Linked DNA regions of Halococcoides cellulosivorans. The protein of the gene in region 1 binds, or shares a complex with, the protein of each later gene. Links are inferred from orthologs where the notes say so. Each region holds a gene or a part of one and is shown in the gene's direction. Other genes may lie near its edges. The genes, in order: HARCEL1_RS11415, HARCEL1_RS09280, HARCEL1_RS09285, HARCEL1_RS07615 and HARCEL1_RS08520.

What was found.
Region 2: HARCEL1_RS11415 (region 1) and HARCEL1_RS09280 share a complex: the UniProt entries of both Methanocaldococcus jannaschii proteins name them as parts of the 30S ribosomal subunit. The link is inferred for Halococcoides cellulosivorans from one-to-one orthologs.
Region 3: HARCEL1_RS11415 (region 1) and HARCEL1_RS09285 share a complex: the UniProt entries of both Methanocaldococcus jannaschii proteins name them as parts of the 30S ribosomal subunit. The link is inferred for Halococcoides cellulosivorans from one-to-one orthologs.
Region 4: HARCEL1_RS11415 (region 1) and HARCEL1_RS07615 share a complex: the UniProt entries of both Methanocaldococcus jannaschii proteins name them as parts of the 30S ribosomal subunit. The link is inferred for Halococcoides cellulosivorans from one-to-one orthologs.
Region 5: HARCEL1_RS11415 (region 1) and HARCEL1_RS08520 share a complex: the UniProt entries of both Methanocaldococcus jannaschii proteins name them as parts of the 30S ribosomal subunit. The link is inferred for Halococcoides cellulosivorans from one-to-one orthologs.

The regions. Positions count from the first base shown.
Region 1 is NZ_CP028858.1:2,314,553-2,317,959, reverse strand. What follows is about bases 304-3,297. They hold HARCEL1_RS11415 (30S ribosomal protein S27ae), read left to right. Parts: upstream 304-1,730; coding sequence 1,731-1,865; downstream 1,866-3,297. Other genes in these bases: HARCEL1_RS11405 (bifunctional N(6)-L-threonylcarbamoyladenine synthase/serine/threonine protein kinase), read left to right, coding at 2,529-3,297; HARCEL1_RS11410 (hypothetical protein), read left to right, coding at 1,911-2,507; HARCEL1_RS11420 (30S ribosomal protein S24e), read left to right, coding at 1,416-1,727; HARCEL1_RS11425 (DUF5658 family protein), read left to right, coding at 922-1,269; HARCEL1_RS11430 (DUF1918 domain-containing protein), read right to left, coding at 572-751. In the rest of the region: HARCEL1_RS11440 (RNase P subunit p30 family protein), read right to left, coding at 1-139; more of HARCEL1_RS11435, read right to left, coding at 136-303; more of HARCEL1_RS11405, read left to right, coding at 3,298-3,407.
Region 2 is NZ_CP028858.1:1,875,869-1,879,050, forward strand. What follows is about bases 414-3,182. They hold HARCEL1_RS09280 (30S ribosomal protein S12), read left to right. Parts: upstream 414-1,468; coding sequence 1,469-1,897; downstream 1,898-3,182. Other genes in these bases: rpoA2 (DNA-directed RNA polymerase subunit A''), read left to right, coding at 414-994; HARCEL1_RS09275 (NusA-like transcription termination signal-binding factor), read left to right, coding at 994-1,419; HARCEL1_RS09285 (30S ribosomal protein S7), read left to right, coding at 1,900-2,511; HARCEL1_RS09290 (SPFH domain-containing protein), read left to right, coding at 2,680-3,182. Also shown: more of rpoA2, read left to right, coding at 1-413. UniProt on the Methanocaldococcus jannaschii protein: With S4 and S5 plays an important role in translational accuracy. Located at the interface of the 30S and 50S subunits.
Region 3 is NZ_CP028858.1:1,876,780-1,879,986, forward strand. Bases 1-2,794 are described here. They hold HARCEL1_RS09285 (30S ribosomal protein S7), read left to right. Parts: upstream 1-988; coding sequence 989-1,600; downstream 1,601-2,794. Other genes in these bases: rpoA2 (DNA-directed RNA polymerase subunit A''), read left to right, coding at 1-83; HARCEL1_RS09275 (NusA-like transcription termination signal-binding factor), read left to right, coding at 83-508; HARCEL1_RS09280 (30S ribosomal protein S12), read left to right, coding at 558-986; HARCEL1_RS09290 (SPFH domain-containing protein), read left to right, coding at 1,769-2,344; purM (phosphoribosylformylglycinamidine cyclo-ligase), read right to left, coding at 2,383-2,794. In the rest of the region: more of purM, read right to left, coding at 2,795-3,207. UniProt on the Methanocaldococcus jannaschii protein: One of the primary rRNA binding proteins, it binds directly to 16S rRNA where it nucleates assembly of the head domain of the 30S subunit. Is located at the subunit interface close to the decoding center.
Region 4 is NZ_CP028858.1:1,545,924-1,549,023, forward strand. The notes cover bases 122-2,808. They hold HARCEL1_RS07615 (30S ribosomal protein S8e), read left to right. Parts: upstream 122-1,122; coding sequence 1,123-1,494; downstream 1,495-2,808. Other genes in these bases: HARCEL1_RS07605 (UDP-N-acetyl glucosamine 2-epimerase), read left to right, coding at 122-529; HARCEL1_RS07610 (DUF2240 family protein), read right to left, coding at 540-995; npdG (NADPH-dependent F420 reductase), read left to right, coding at 1,550-2,215; HARCEL1_RS07625 (CBS domain-containing protein), read right to left, coding at 2,243-2,808. Outside these bases: more of HARCEL1_RS07605, read left to right, coding at 1-121; more of HARCEL1_RS07625, read right to left, coding at 2,809-3,046; HARCEL1_RS07630 (DHH family phosphoesterase), read right to left, coding at 3,091-3,100.
Region 5 is NZ_CP028858.1:1,728,168-1,731,263, reverse strand. The notes cover bases 56-2,738. They hold HARCEL1_RS08520 (30S ribosomal protein S19e), read left to right. Parts: upstream 56-1,007; coding sequence 1,008-1,469; downstream 1,470-2,738. Other genes in these bases: HARCEL1_RS08505 (TIGR01548 family HAD-type hydrolase), read right to left, coding at 2,436-2,738; hisB (imidazoleglycerol-phosphate dehydratase HisB), read left to right, coding at 1,839-2,426; HARCEL1_RS08515 (hypothetical protein), read left to right, coding at 1,594-1,779; HARCEL1_RS08525 (lysylphosphatidylglycerol synthase transmembrane domain-containing protein), read left to right, coding at 56-947. Also shown: more of HARCEL1_RS08525, read left to right, coding at 1-55; more of HARCEL1_RS08505, read right to left, coding at 2,739-3,096. UniProt on the Methanocaldococcus jannaschii protein: May be involved in maturation of the 30S ribosomal subunit.

The DNA.
Region 1 (3,407 bases):
CCGCTGGATCGTACTCGGGGAGGCTCCCACCGTGATTCCGGACGACGATCCCGTCGTAGCCGCACTCGCTGGCGGTGAGTGCGAAGCGCGCGACGGTACTCGACCCCTCGGGGTGGGCCAGGACGGCGGCGTAGCTCACAGGTCGCCGAACACCTCGCGGGCGTTTTCGATCGCGCCCTCGCGGGTCGCGGGGTAGGCTTCGATCTTCGCGCGCACGGTGATGCCGTCACCCAGTCGAACCGACCCCTCGCAGGCGGCCTGTTTGTCCAGCGTCGTGTAAAAGGCGGTGTTGTCGTCGACCCGATCGTCGAGGGTCGCGGCGAGGCGATCGCGCTCGTCGGCAGGCAGGTCTCCGAGCGCGTCGAGGATCGTCCGCATCCCGTCGGCGTGCTCGATCCGCGCCGAGAACACGCCGATCGGATCGCCCATGTGGCCCTCGCTATTCACCCGGTCGATCGTCGCCTCCTCGGGGAGGAAGCGCCGAAGCGCCCGCTCCACGCGGTCGTCGCGTTCGGTGCCATAGGAGAACGCCCGCAGATCGACGTAGTGGAGCGGTATCGCCCCCATCGCGCTACTCGGCGGCCTCGATGTTGTCCTCGGGCACGCCCTGTTCTTTGCCGTCCTCGAAGGCGACGATGTAGGTCGCGTCACCGAACATCGTGTCCATCACGTTCTCGATCGTGCCTTCTTCGCCGTCGAAGTCGCTGTGCTCGTCGTGCAGAATGACCGCGTCGTCTTCTTCGAATGCCATACCGGATCGTAGACCCCGGCCCCATAAAACGGATCGATCCGGCCCGAGTGGCGCGCGCTCGAATCCGGCCAGCGGGGGCGTCGACGGGTCAGTCGCGTCTCGGCCCGTCCGAGGACTGATTTCACCCACCGAGCGATTTATTCGGCGTGCTCACCAATTTGAATCAACGCATGGGTGAGGTCATCGAAGGGGGGTCGTCAGTGACGACCGTTTCGACGGGCACCGTGGCCTGGGGGGTCGCGCTGGTCGTGTTCGTCGCGGGCGACATCCTCACGACGACGTACGGCCTGCAGGTCGGGGTGAGCGAGTCGAATCCGGTGCCCGCGATGGTGATGGACGCCGTTGGGGCGCTGCCGGCGATGGTCGGGTTGAAACTCCTCGCGGTCGGGGTCCTCTGGGCAGTCTATCGCCGCCTCGACGAGCGGTACTGGCCCGAGACGATTCCGCTGACGCTGACCGCCGTCGGCGGCGTGGCGATCGTGATCAACACCTGGATGATCGCGCTCCACGTGCTCTGAGTGCGCTTCTCCACTCCGGGACTGGAGTCGCTATCGGGGTGGCCCGCCATCCGCGAAATCGCGGGTATGAGCCCGTTTCGACGCCGTTGGACCGGCTCCTTCGAAATCCTTTTAGGCGAGACAGCGGGAGTATACGGCAACGAACTATGGACATCGACATCATAGCGGAAGACGACAATCCCATGTTGCACCGGACTGACGTCCGGTTCGAGATGACCCACGACGAGGCGACGCCGTCGCGACTCTCCGTGCGTGACTCGCTCGCGGCGAAACTGAACAAGGATGCCGAGGAAGTCGTCGTGCGGAAACTCGACACGAAGTTCGGCATGCGCAAGACCGTCGGCGTGGCGAAGGTCTACGAGTCGTCGACCCACGCTCGTGACGTCGAGCAGGACCACATGCTCGAACGCAACAAGATCGCCGCCGACAACGGCGAGGCCGAACCAGAGGAGGCCTGATCGATGGCCCACTACGAACTGTACGACGACGAGGGCCAGACCGACAACGAGCAGTGCCCCCGCTGTGGCGACACGTTCCTCGCTGATCACGGCGATCGGCTCCACTGTGGTGCGTGTAGCTACACCGAGTGGCAGTAAGCGCGAACGCCGTTCTTTTCGCGGACCCCGTCGAACGGACGACTCGTGTCCACGTCGAGCACCCGCGCCGTGGTCGGTCGGCTTCGAGACGCGCTCGATCCCTGGTCGCTCGCGATCGTCGCCCTCTCGGTGGTGATCGTCGCGCCCGCGACGACGCTCTGGCTGTATGTCGGCGGTCTCGGCTTGATCAGAGCCCTGCTTGTCGAGTCTGCGGGGCCGACCGGAGTGCCCATTCACGTCGTCGCGTTCCACCCGCTCGAACACGTGCTGACCGAGATCGCGATCGGCCTCGGTCTGGCCGTCTTCGTGGGCGTCGATATCGTGATCGCTCGCGAGTGGTGTCGTCGTCGCGGCTTCGTGGCGAGGGGCCCGGGATCGGTTGCGGTCGTCGCCGGCGCAACCGCCGTCTGGGTCGGTCTCGCGGTGGCCGGCGGGGCCGTCGCCGTGCAGACGCTCGGACTCCCGGCCGTCCGACTGGTCGCAACGCCCGTCGGGACCGGGCCCGCTCCCGTTCGCCTGGGGGTCTTGTTCGCGGTCGTCGCCACGGTCGCGGTCGCTGGTGCAATCGTCCCGCAGGCGCTCGCAGTCGCCGCGATCCGGGCCTGGCGGCGCCGATCGGCCGGGACCGACACGGCCTTGTGATCGAGCGCCCCACCATTTCTCGTGACTGAGGATCGCCCGCTCCGCGTGCTCGGGATCGAGGGGACCGCCTGGGCCGCCAGTGCGGCGATCTACGAGACCCGCGATCCGTCCGTCGGCAGTGCAGACGAACACGTCGCGATCGAGTCGCGGGCCTACGAACCGTCGAGCGGCGGGCTCCACCCTCGCGAGGCCGCCGAACATATGCGCGAGGCGATCCCCGCGGTCGTCGACTGGGCGCTCGATCACGCGCGCGAACGGGCGGAAAAGGAGTCGCTGCCCGGCGACGCCGAGCGGTCGGCCCCGATCGACGCCGTGGACGCGTCCACGAGCCCACGGCCGCAGGCGCCCGTGGATGCGGTCGCCTTCTCCCGCGGGCCCGGTCTCGGTCCGTGTCTGCGGATCACCGGAACGGCGGCCCGCGCGCTCGCCCAGCGACTCGGCGTCCCGCTCGTGGGTGTCAACCACATGCTCGCCCACCTCGAAATTGGTCGCCACCGCGCCGGCTTTTCGGATCCGATCGGGCTGAACGCCTCGGGCGCGAACGCTCACGTCCTGGGGTATCGCAACGGGAAATACCGCGTCCTCGGTGAGACGATGGACACCGGCGTGGGCAACGCCATCGACAAGTTCGCCCGCGAGGTGGGCTGGTCGCACCCGGGTGGGCCGACCGTCGAGGCCCACGCTCGCGACGGTGAGTACGTTGAGTTGCCCTACGTCGTGAAGGGGATGGACTTCTCGTTTGCGGGCCTGTCGAGTGCGGCCCAGGCGGCCGTCGCTGACCACCCCGTCGAGGACGTCTGTCGGGGTCTCGAAGAGACGATCTTCGCGATGCTCACGGAGGTGGCCGAGCGCGCACTCGCACTGACGGGCCGTGACGAACTGGTCGTCGGCGGTGGCGTC
Region 2 (3,182 bases), 440 kb from region 1 along the record:
CTCGGCCCAGTCGATCGGTGAACCTGGCACACAGATGACAATGAACACGTTTCATTACGCCGGGGTCGCAGAAATCGACGTCACACAGGGCCTGCCGCGCCTGATCGAGCTGGTCGACGCGCGCAAGGAACCTGACACGCCGATGATGACCGTCCACCTCGACGAAGAGCACGCGACCGATCGCGAGCGCGCTCACGAGGTGGTCTGGAAGATCGAATCGACGCGGATCCTCCAGCTCGGTGACGTCTCGACGAACGTCGCGGACATGATCGTCGGGATCGAACTCAACCCCGACACGCTCGCCGAGCGCTGGCCGACCGTCAGCGTCGAGGAGGCCGCCGAGGACATCGAGTCGACGATCGCAGACACGCTCGGTGTCGACACCCGTCGCAGCGAGAACGTCATCGAGTTCGGGCCCGACGAGCCGTCCTATCGGGAACTGCTCCAGTTGGTCGAGGAACTCCGGGAGATCACCTTCAAGGGAATCAGCGAGGTCTCGCGGGTCGTCATCCGCAAAGAAGAGACCGACCATCCCGAGCGCGAGGAGGAGTTCGTCCTCTACACCGAGGGGTCGGAGCTCAGTGACGTCCTCGAAATCGAGGGCGTCGACGCGTCCCGGTCGACCTGTAACAACATTCACGAGATCCACGAGTGTCTCGGAATCGAGGCCGCCCGCGAGGCGATCATCAACGAGACGATGAACACCCTCGAAGAGCAGGGCCTGGACGACGTGAACGTCCGGCACCTGATGCTCGTCGCGGACATCATGACCAATCGTGGCGAGATCCAGTCGATCGGGCGCCACGGCATCTCGGGCAACAAAGACAGCGTCCTCGCGCGCGCAGCGTTCGAGGTGACGGTCTCACACCTGCTCGACGCCGCGATTCAAGGCGAGATCGACGACCTCGACGGCGTCACCGAGAACGTCATCGTCGGGAAGCCGATCAAACTCGGGACGGGCGACGTGAACCTGCGGATGGGTTCGACCGACTGATGCGACGCCTGGACGACGAGGCCCGCCGCCTGGCGGGTGCGATCGACGAGGCGACCGGCGGGACCGTCCGGGACTGTGTCGTCGAGGCCGATCGCGCGATCGTCCTCATCGCGCCCGAGGACATGGCCCAGGTCATCGGCGAAGGTGGCGGCCGGATTCGCGACCTCGAAGAGCGTGTCGGCCGTGATCTCAAACTCGTCGCGGACGCACCAACGCCCGAGGGCCTGATCGGGAACGCCCTCGAACCCGCCGCGGTCGGTGCGGTGACCATCGAGGACCGTGAGGACGAACGCGTCGCCGTCGCGCAGGTCGACCCCGCGGATCGCGGCGTCGCGATCGGTCGAGACGGTCGGAACGTCGCGGCGGCGGAGACGCTCGCGGCCCGTCACACCGACGTCGATCGCGTCGAGATCGACACCGCGTGAACCGCGAAAGAAGACCCTTAAGTACGTCGACCGGGTAGCGATCGCTACTATGGCGAACGGCAAATACGCCGCGCGCAAACTCAAGCAGGACCGCCAGAAACACCGGTGGTCCGACACGGATTACGCCCGTCGGGAACGCGGACTCGGCGAGAAGTCCGACCCCCTCGAAGGCGCGCCCCAGGGACGGGGCATCGTCCTCGAGAAGGTCGGGATCGAGGCCAAACAGCCCAACTCGGCAATCCGGAAATGCGTGCGCGTCCAGTTGATCAAGAACAGCAAGCAAGTCACCGCGTTCTGTCCCGGTGACGGCGCAATCAGCTTCATCGACGAGCACGACGAGGTCACGATCGCCGGCATCGGCGGCGCGAAGGGTCGTGCGATGGGTGACCTCTCCGGTGTCAACTACAAAGTCGAGAAGGTCAACGGCGTCTCGATGATCGAACTCGTGCGCGGGAACGCCGAGAAACCGGTGCGATAACCATGTCCGCAGAGAGCGAATCCGACGACACCCCCGAGGAAAGCGAAGAATCGACGATCGGCGCGAAACTGTTCGGTGAGTACGCGACCGACGGCATCGAGTTCTCGGACCCGTCGACCGAGCGGTACGTGACGATCACGCCGATCGCCCACACGATGGGGCGTCACACCGGCAAGCAGTTCGACAAAAGCGAGATCTCGATCGTCGAGCGCCTGATCAACCGGCTGATGCAGACCGACGAGAACACCGGGAAGAAACAGCAGACCACGCGGATCGTCCGCGAGGCGTTCGCGATCATCGAGTCCCGGGCCGACGAGAACCCGATCCAGGTCCTCGTCGGGGCCGTCGAGAACGCCGCGCCGCGCGAGGAGACCGTCCGTCTGAAATACGGTGGCATCTCCGTCCCGAAGGCCGTCGACATCTCCCCGCAGCGCCGCGTCGACCAGGCGCTGAAGTTCATCGCGGAAGGCGTCTACAAGGACGCGTTCAAGACGACGACCGACGCCGAAGACGCGCTCGCGCGCCAGTTGATCGGCGCGGCCGACGACGACGTCGACACCTACGCCGTCAACCAGAAAGAAGAGAAAGAGCGCGTCGCCGCCGCCGCGCGATAGTCGGATCTTTCTTCTACGCCGTCCGTTCTCGAAACGGGCACAGAACGCCCTCCAGAGGGGGTCAGTCACACCGTCTCAACTCTGCCATCGCGTCCCAACCCGGCACGGCCCGCGGATCGGTCGGTCGTTTCATCTACTTTTTTGTGATCTGATGGTATAGCAAAAATCATGAATCCACTCTTCCTGGCGGGGATCCCAGACATCGCGTTCTGGGGCAGTCTCGGCGTCGCTGCACTGGTCGCCATCGTCGTCCCTCAGTCGCTCGCCATCATCGAAACCCACGAGAACGGTGCAGTGTTCGTCCTCGGACGCTACAGACGGATCCTCGACCCCGGAGTCCACCTCGTCGTCCCCTTCGTCAGCACCGTCGAGCGAATAGATATGCGGATGCAAACACTCGAATTCGAGGAGATCGAGGCACGGACCCAGGATAGCTGCGAGATCTCCCTCGACGCATCGGTGTATTTCGTGGTCAGCGACCCCGAGGCCGCAGTGACCGAGATTCCAGACACTGACGACAGTGTGGCTGCCATCGCGGAGACGTGCGTGCGGTCGGTCCTGGGTGAGCACACCGGTGAGACGGTGGCCACCGATCCAGTCAGCATTCAGGAGGCCGTGCTCGACGAACTCGACGATGCGATCGTCGACTGGGGCTTCGACGCGGAACACGT
Region 3 (3,207 bases), 440 kb from region 1 along the record:
GCGTCACCGAGAACGTCATCGTCGGGAAGCCGATCAAACTCGGGACGGGCGACGTGAACCTGCGGATGGGTTCGACCGACTGATGCGACGCCTGGACGACGAGGCCCGCCGCCTGGCGGGTGCGATCGACGAGGCGACCGGCGGGACCGTCCGGGACTGTGTCGTCGAGGCCGATCGCGCGATCGTCCTCATCGCGCCCGAGGACATGGCCCAGGTCATCGGCGAAGGTGGCGGCCGGATTCGCGACCTCGAAGAGCGTGTCGGCCGTGATCTCAAACTCGTCGCGGACGCACCAACGCCCGAGGGCCTGATCGGGAACGCCCTCGAACCCGCCGCGGTCGGTGCGGTGACCATCGAGGACCGTGAGGACGAACGCGTCGCCGTCGCGCAGGTCGACCCCGCGGATCGCGGCGTCGCGATCGGTCGAGACGGTCGGAACGTCGCGGCGGCGGAGACGCTCGCGGCCCGTCACACCGACGTCGATCGCGTCGAGATCGACACCGCGTGAACCGCGAAAGAAGACCCTTAAGTACGTCGACCGGGTAGCGATCGCTACTATGGCGAACGGCAAATACGCCGCGCGCAAACTCAAGCAGGACCGCCAGAAACACCGGTGGTCCGACACGGATTACGCCCGTCGGGAACGCGGACTCGGCGAGAAGTCCGACCCCCTCGAAGGCGCGCCCCAGGGACGGGGCATCGTCCTCGAGAAGGTCGGGATCGAGGCCAAACAGCCCAACTCGGCAATCCGGAAATGCGTGCGCGTCCAGTTGATCAAGAACAGCAAGCAAGTCACCGCGTTCTGTCCCGGTGACGGCGCAATCAGCTTCATCGACGAGCACGACGAGGTCACGATCGCCGGCATCGGCGGCGCGAAGGGTCGTGCGATGGGTGACCTCTCCGGTGTCAACTACAAAGTCGAGAAGGTCAACGGCGTCTCGATGATCGAACTCGTGCGCGGGAACGCCGAGAAACCGGTGCGATAACCATGTCCGCAGAGAGCGAATCCGACGACACCCCCGAGGAAAGCGAAGAATCGACGATCGGCGCGAAACTGTTCGGTGAGTACGCGACCGACGGCATCGAGTTCTCGGACCCGTCGACCGAGCGGTACGTGACGATCACGCCGATCGCCCACACGATGGGGCGTCACACCGGCAAGCAGTTCGACAAAAGCGAGATCTCGATCGTCGAGCGCCTGATCAACCGGCTGATGCAGACCGACGAGAACACCGGGAAGAAACAGCAGACCACGCGGATCGTCCGCGAGGCGTTCGCGATCATCGAGTCCCGGGCCGACGAGAACCCGATCCAGGTCCTCGTCGGGGCCGTCGAGAACGCCGCGCCGCGCGAGGAGACCGTCCGTCTGAAATACGGTGGCATCTCCGTCCCGAAGGCCGTCGACATCTCCCCGCAGCGCCGCGTCGACCAGGCGCTGAAGTTCATCGCGGAAGGCGTCTACAAGGACGCGTTCAAGACGACGACCGACGCCGAAGACGCGCTCGCGCGCCAGTTGATCGGCGCGGCCGACGACGACGTCGACACCTACGCCGTCAACCAGAAAGAAGAGAAAGAGCGCGTCGCCGCCGCCGCGCGATAGTCGGATCTTTCTTCTACGCCGTCCGTTCTCGAAACGGGCACAGAACGCCCTCCAGAGGGGGTCAGTCACACCGTCTCAACTCTGCCATCGCGTCCCAACCCGGCACGGCCCGCGGATCGGTCGGTCGTTTCATCTACTTTTTTGTGATCTGATGGTATAGCAAAAATCATGAATCCACTCTTCCTGGCGGGGATCCCAGACATCGCGTTCTGGGGCAGTCTCGGCGTCGCTGCACTGGTCGCCATCGTCGTCCCTCAGTCGCTCGCCATCATCGAAACCCACGAGAACGGTGCAGTGTTCGTCCTCGGACGCTACAGACGGATCCTCGACCCCGGAGTCCACCTCGTCGTCCCCTTCGTCAGCACCGTCGAGCGAATAGATATGCGGATGCAAACACTCGAATTCGAGGAGATCGAGGCACGGACCCAGGATAGCTGCGAGATCTCCCTCGACGCATCGGTGTATTTCGTGGTCAGCGACCCCGAGGCCGCAGTGACCGAGATTCCAGACACTGACGACAGTGTGGCTGCCATCGCGGAGACGTGCGTGCGGTCGGTCCTGGGTGAGCACACCGGTGAGACGGTGGCCACCGATCCAGTCAGCATTCAGGAGGCCGTGCTCGACGAACTCGACGATGCGATCGTCGACTGGGGCTTCGACGCGGAACACGTCGAGATCGAGAACGTCGACGTCGAGCAACTCGTCGTCGACCGCGTTCCAGTCACGGAATCGGACGACGACTGATCGAACACGATCGAGTGATAGAGGGGCCTCCCGAGGCCTCAGGCGTCGGTGAGTTCGAGTCCGCGAACCTCGACGGCAGGTTCGCCCGCCTCGACCGTCCCGATCACGCGCCCGTCTGTGTCGGCGGCGAGCCCATCGGCCTCGTCGGGCGCGACCGCCGCGACGAAGCCCGTCCCCATGTTGAACGTCCGGTGCATCTCGGCGTCGCTGACCGAGCCAGCGTCCTGAATGACCTCGTAGATCGGCTGAGCCTCGAACGGATCGTCGACCTCGTAGCGATGGTCACCCATCCGGAGGAGGTTCCGCCAGCCACCGCCGGTGACGTGGGCCGCGGCGTGGGTCTCGGCCCCGCGGAGGGGCACGAGCAGGTCGGCGTAGATCCGCGTCGGTTCGAGGAGCACTTCACCAATCGTCCGGTCGGGATCGAACGGGGCGGGGTCGTCGTAGGCGTACCCACCGGGCCCGGTGAGCGCTTCGCGAGCGAGTGTCAGGCCGTTGGAGTGCACGCCACTCGACGGCCAGGCGACGATCCGATCGCCGGGTTCGGCCGCGCCGGGGAAGAGGGTGCCCTCGGGCGCGAGGCCGACACACGCGCCCGCGAGGTCGTACCCCCGAATGACCTCCGGGAGGACCGCCGTCTCGCCGCCGACGAGTGCGACGCCCGCCTGCTCGGCCCCCGTCTGGAGGCCCTGGCCAATCTCGGCGGTGAGCGCGTCGTCGGGATCCTCCAGGGCGAGATAGTCGACGAAGGCGACGGGGTCGATCCCCTGGGCGAGCAAGTCGTTGACGTTCATCGCGATGCAGTCGATGCCGATCGTCGAGTGGTCGTCGACGGCTGCAGCGACGAGCAGTTTCGTGCCGAC
Region 4 (3,100 bases), 770 kb from region 1 along the record:
GGTCGAGGACGGCTACAACGTCAACTTCGTGGAGTTGCACGCGACGAAGACCGCCCTCGAAAACTACGGTTATCGCGATCGGCTCCAGCGACTGGCCGACGAGCGCGAGAACTTCCTGTTTACCGGGCTCTGGAAGAAACACGCCCACGTCTACGAGTTCCTCCGCTCGGGGCAGTGTCTCGCGGAGTTCACCGACTCCGGCAGCATGCAAGAGGAACTCAACGAGATCGACGAGGCGATCTGTCTGACCGCACGGTACAACACCGACCGCCCGGAGACGGTCTTCGAGGCCGAGACCAATCTGCTCGTCCCGCCGATCGGCGGCGAGTACGTCACCGATCTGATCGAGTACGTCCTGGAGACCGACAGCGTGCGCGAGCGGATTCAGACCGGGCCGAAACTCTATGGGAATGCGGTCGGCGAGACCATCGTCGACTTTCTCGACGAGCGTCGCGAGGAGGAGCCGTTCGACTGGGCGCACGAACGCGTCGGCTTCGAGAGCAGCGATCAGGACTTCGCGTATCTCTGAGGCGGGTCGTTCACTCGCCGGTCTCGCCCAGGTCGGCCAGCACGGTCGCCGGCAACTCACCGAGCGCGACGCCCTCCTGTCTGGCGTAGACCACCGCGGCGGCCTCGATCGGGACCGCGAGATCGCCCTGGAGACGATTGATTTCGGCGACGGCGGTCCGTTTCTCGACACCCGCGCTCGTCACGCGTTCGAGGACGCGTTCGAACGTCGAGCGCTGCTGGAGGATCGACTCGTCGGGGACGAACCCCTCGGGCAAGTCGACGGTGGCGGGGTCGATGTCGATCGTGAGGGTGTCGTCGTCCTGGTCGAGCAGGCCCTCCGATCGGGCGACGTCGATGACGCGCTCGGCCTGATCCGGTGAGAACCAGTCGCGATCGAGCGAGAGCGCGACGACGAACTCGCTTTTCGACATCGCGGTCGTCCCGCGATCGCGATAGGGTGCGGCGACGGTACCTTCGAGACTCATCGTGCCCTCCCGACCCGGATGGGGGGCCAGCGGACTCGGAACACGCCAGATCGATCGCGTGCGTCGGGCCTAAACGCACCGGTCGCCATCCGAGGGGTTCAAGTACGGGCTGGGACTTCCTTCGACTATGCAATTCCAGGGCCGTTCAGACCGGAAACGGACCGGCGGTCGTCGCCGCCCCGTTCGCGACAAGCGCAAATCCGACCTTGGCAGCGAACCGACCGAACCGCAGGTCGGCGAGCCGACACTGAAGACCATCGACGCCCACGGCGGGACCCAGAAAGTGCGTGCGATCCGCACGAACGTCGCCAGCGTCGCCGACGGCGACACCGTCGAGGAGGCCGCCATCGAGAACGTCGTCGAGAACGCCGCCAATCCAAACTACGCGCGCCGAAACATCGTCACGAAAGGCGCGATCGTCGACACCGACGTCGGCCAGGCGCGGGTCACCTCCCGGCCCGGACAGGACGGCCAGGTCAACGCCGTCCTCGTCGACTGAGCCACTGTTCGCCGCGACCGTCAGGACCTTTCCCGACAGTCTCGAACCGCGAGCTATGACCATCGCGATCCTCGGTGGCACCGGTGACATCGGAGAGGGACTGACACTCAGATTCGCGCGCGACACCGATCACGACGTGATCGTCGGGTCACGCGACGCGGAGCGGGCGGCCGAGCGTGCCGCGACCTATCGCTCCCAACTCGACAAGCACGGTCGCGCCGCCGATATCGACGGGCGCGCCAACGCGGCGGCCGCGGCGGCAGCCGACATCGTCGTCGCGGCGGTCCCGCCCTATCACCTCCGCGAGACGATCGAGAGCGTCACCGACGGTCTCGACGACGAGACGGTTCTCGTGACGCCCGCAGTCGGGATGAGCCGCGACGACGCGGGCATGCACTACGACCGGCCCGGCGCGGGCAGCGTCACCGAACTCGCCGCGAGCGCCGCGCCGGATCGCGTCGCGGTCGTCGGCGCGGCCCACACGCTTCCGGCGGCCAGACTCGCGGATCTGGACGCCGAGTTGGGGATCGACACCGTTCTCGTCGGGCCCACGGAGCCCAAAGCCCGGGTCGCCGCCCTGTTCGAGGCGGTCGAAGGGCTTCGCCCGGTCGACGCCGGCCCACTCGCCAACGCCGCCGAAATCGAGGCGGTGACACCGCTTCTCATCAACGTCGCACAGAACACGGACGGTCTCGACCAACTGGGCGTTCGCTTCCAGTAGAAGAACTGACCGAAACCACGGCCGACGCTATTCGTCGTCGCGGAACCGCTCGGTCGACTCGATCAGCGGGTGGCGGGCGTAATCGACGATTTCGACGTCGGCGATCCGGTCGACGCCGGCGTCCGCGGCGGCCTCTTCGAGTTCGAGGGCGACGTGCTCGTCGGTCTCGATGACGTACGCCTCCATCTGTTCGATCCCGAGTTCGCGGCCCGCCGTCGAGCGGTGGTGGCCGTCAGCGAGCAACAACTCGCCGTCGTTGTCGACGACGACCAGCGGTTCGGCCAGGCCGCGCTGGAGTTCGTACTGTCGGCCCTGGAGCTCGTCGCCGTACACTTTCGACTGGGTCGGCCGCAACTCGTCGATCGAGACGTCGCGGCGGGCCTGGTCGGTCTCGACGCCGTGGGCCTGTTCGATCGTCGATTTGAGTTCGGCAACGGTGTCGGGCGTGGCGCGCTCGATCTGGCTGCGGATGACGTCCGCGTTCGAGATGATCCCGATGAGATCGCCCGCCTCGTCGACGACGGGTAATCGCTGGATCCCCGAGCGGAGGATGACACGCGCGGCGGCGTCGACTTTCATTTCCGGCGCAGCGACGAGAAGATCCCGGCTCATCACCGTCGCGATCGCACTCTCGTCGTTGGCCAACAGGAGGTCACTCGCACTGACGAACCCCTCGATGTGACCGTCGTCGGTCACCGGAAACCCGCTGTACTCGTCCTGGGCGGCGATTCGTTCGGCCACCGCGGCGACCGTGTCGTCGGGGTGCACCGTGGCGACCGCCCGTGTCATGTACTCCTCGACCGTCGCGGACTCGGGAGCGATCGTCGTCATTCGTCGCAGGTCTGGCCGGCACCGGAATCAATGCGTCGATCCGCTCACCGGGAG
Region 5 (3,096 bases), 590 kb from region 1 along the record:
GGGCCGAGGACGTCATCACCGAGTTCCAGAAGGCTCGCCCATCGGTCGTGCTCGCGGTGGTCGTCGCCGCGACGGTGTGGCTGTCGGCGTGGGGCCTGGCGCTGCAGGCCGTCCTCGGCGCGATGGGCGTCCGGATCGGGCCGCTCCGGGCGATCGGCGTGTTCACCGGGGCGATGTTTGCGAACAACGTCACGCCCTTCGGCCAGGCCGGCGGCGAACCGGTCTCGGCCCTCCTCATTTCGAAGGCGACCGACTGCGAGTACGAGACCGGGCTGGCCGCCATCGCGAGCATCGACGTGTTGCACTTCATGCCCTCGATCGGGTTCGCGATCGTCGGGCTGGGCGTGTTCGGGACGCGCGTCGTGGCGGGCGATCAGAACCTCGTCGCGGGGCTCGTCGCGGTGACGGTGCTCTGTCTCGGGTTCGTCCTCGCGGCGGTCGCTGGCTGGCGGTATCGCTACGAGATCGAGCGACAGGCCGAGCGGGTCGTTCCGGGCGTCGTCCGGCGGATCGTCGGGATCGTCCCCCGGGTCACCCCGCCGAGTCGCGCGAACGTCCGCCGGCGGATCGGCCGCTTTTTCGACTCGATCGACCGGGTGGCCTCGGATCCCGCGACGCTCGTGCGCGCCAGCGTCCTCTCTGCGATCGGGTGGTTCGCGCTGTCGATGTCGCTGTGGCTCTCCCTGGTCGCGATCGGGACGACCGTGCCCGTGGTTGCGGTGCTCGTCGTGATCCCGCTGGCGAGTATCCTCGGGATGACGCCGTTCCCCGGCGGGACGGGCCCCGTCGAGAGTGGGACCGTCGGGTTGATTCTCTCCTTGACGGCGGCGAGTCCGGCCGCTGCGACCGCTGCGGTCGTGATCCACCGCGGGATCACCTACTGGGGGACGACACTCGCTGGCTGGACGATCACGACGCTGGTGGGCGTCCGACGCGGCATCGCGTGACCGCCTCGTTCGAACACCCGAACGACGCGCTTAAATGACGGCGTCGGATATTCGACCCCAATGGCGACAGTCTACGACGCACCCGCCGAACCCGTCATCGAGGCGGTCGCGGACCACCTCGCGACGGTCGACGACATCGACGCGCCCGAGTGGATCGAGTTCGCAAAGAGCGGCGTCGGTCGGGAACTCCCGCCCGAACAGGACGACTTCTGGACGCGCCGTGCGGCGAGCATCATCCGCAAGGTCGGCATGGACGGCCCGGTCGGCATCGGATCGCTCTCGACGTACTACGGCGACTCCAAGGGTGGCTCGAACCGATACCAGGTCCGCCCGGCGAGTTCGACCGACGGCAGTCGCAACGTCATTCGGACGATCTGCCAGCAACTCGAAGACGCTGGGCTGGTCGAGACGACCGAATCGAGTGGCCGCCGCATCACCGCCGACGGGCAGGAACTGCTCGACGAGACCGCGACCGAGGTCATCGAGGACCTCGATCGCCCCGAACTCGAACGCTACGCCTAACGCGGTTTTCCCCGTCGCTTTCAGTCGACCGATATCGCTTCGATCGGCCGTCGTCGGCCGATCCGAGTCGGCCAGTCTGGCCGCTTGGTCGACTCTTTTCACTCCTGCTCCGATACCTCCACGTATGGATCCGCCGCCGGCCGACGGGCGAGCGCTCGTCGCCCTCGTCGTCCTCGCAGCGCTCGTGAACGGTCTCGGCGTCTTGGCTGGCCGGCCGGTCGCGGGCGGCGTGGCCGCACTGGCCGTCGGCCTGGTCGGTGCTGGCCTGCTGTACTGGCGATCGCGCGTTCGCCCGACACCCGAGGCCTGAGCAGGACGCCTCCGCGGGCCGACCACAATCTGTTTGTACGCGCCTCGTGTGGCCCCGGTATGACCGACCGCACGGCGGCGATCACACGCGAGACGGCGGAAACGTCGATCGAGGCGACGATCGATCTGGACGGGGCGGGCGATTCGACCGTCGAGACTGGAAACGCCTTTTTCGATCACATGCTCGACGCGTTGGCGACACACGCGCTGTTCGATCTGACGGTCCACGCGGACGGCGATCTGGGCGTCGACGCCCACCACACCGTCGAGGACGTCGCGATCGTCCTCGGTGAGGCCATCGACGACGCGCTGGGTGAGAAACGCGCCATCGAGCGGTTCGCGGACCGACGGGTGCCCTTAGACGAGGCCGTCGCCAGCGTCGTCCTCGACGTCTCGGGTCGGCCCTACGCGTCGTTCGAGGGGTCGTTCTCGGCGGCGACCGTCGGCGGGATGGACAGCCAGTTGATCGCCCACTTCTGTCGGTCGCTCGCGACCAACGCGGGCCTCACGCTGCACGTCACGGTCGATGGCGAGAACGCCCACCACGAGGCCGAGGCGATCTTCAAGGGCCTCGCGCGCGCCCTCGACGACGCGACGCGGATCGACGAGCGTCGCAGCGCGGTCGCCTCGACGAAAGGCGAGTTGTAGGCCGACCGCTCACGGCCGGTCGAGCAGGCCGGGCAGTGCGTTCACGTCGTCCACGACGGCGTCCGCCCCACAGTCCTCGAATTTCTCGCGGCCCGACTGGCCGGTCAGCCCGCCGGTGAGGACGCCGATCCCGTGGTAGGTGCGTGCGTCGGCACGGTCGGCGTTCCGGGCGGTGCGCACGTCGTCGAGAGTGTCGCCCGCGAACGCGACCGACGCGCTGTCGGTGGCCTTGGCGATCGCGATCAACGCCGTGGGGTCGGGCTTGCCCGCCCAGTCGTCCATCGTGTAGACCAGCTCTGCAGGCAGGTCGAGGCCGACCCGATCGAGCGCGATCTGTGCTTCGGCGGCGGGCCGACCGGTGACGACGCCGACCGCGAATCGCGACTGTAGATTATCGATCGTCGCCGGGTCGACCAGCAGTGGTTCGTCTTCGATGAACCCACCCGCGCGGTCGAGATCGGGCTCACGCCCTTCGATCTCGCGATAGCGCTCGGGCCCGAGATACAACTGCTGGAAGACCTCGCGCAGGCGGTCGGGATCCCAGGCGTCGAGAACCGTCTCGGCGTCGTCACAGGTCTCGCGCAGGGCCGACTCGACGCCCTCGATGCCACCACCAGCGGCCGCGACGCGTTCGGCGAACGCCTCGGGATCGAGATCGAGGCCCGCCCGT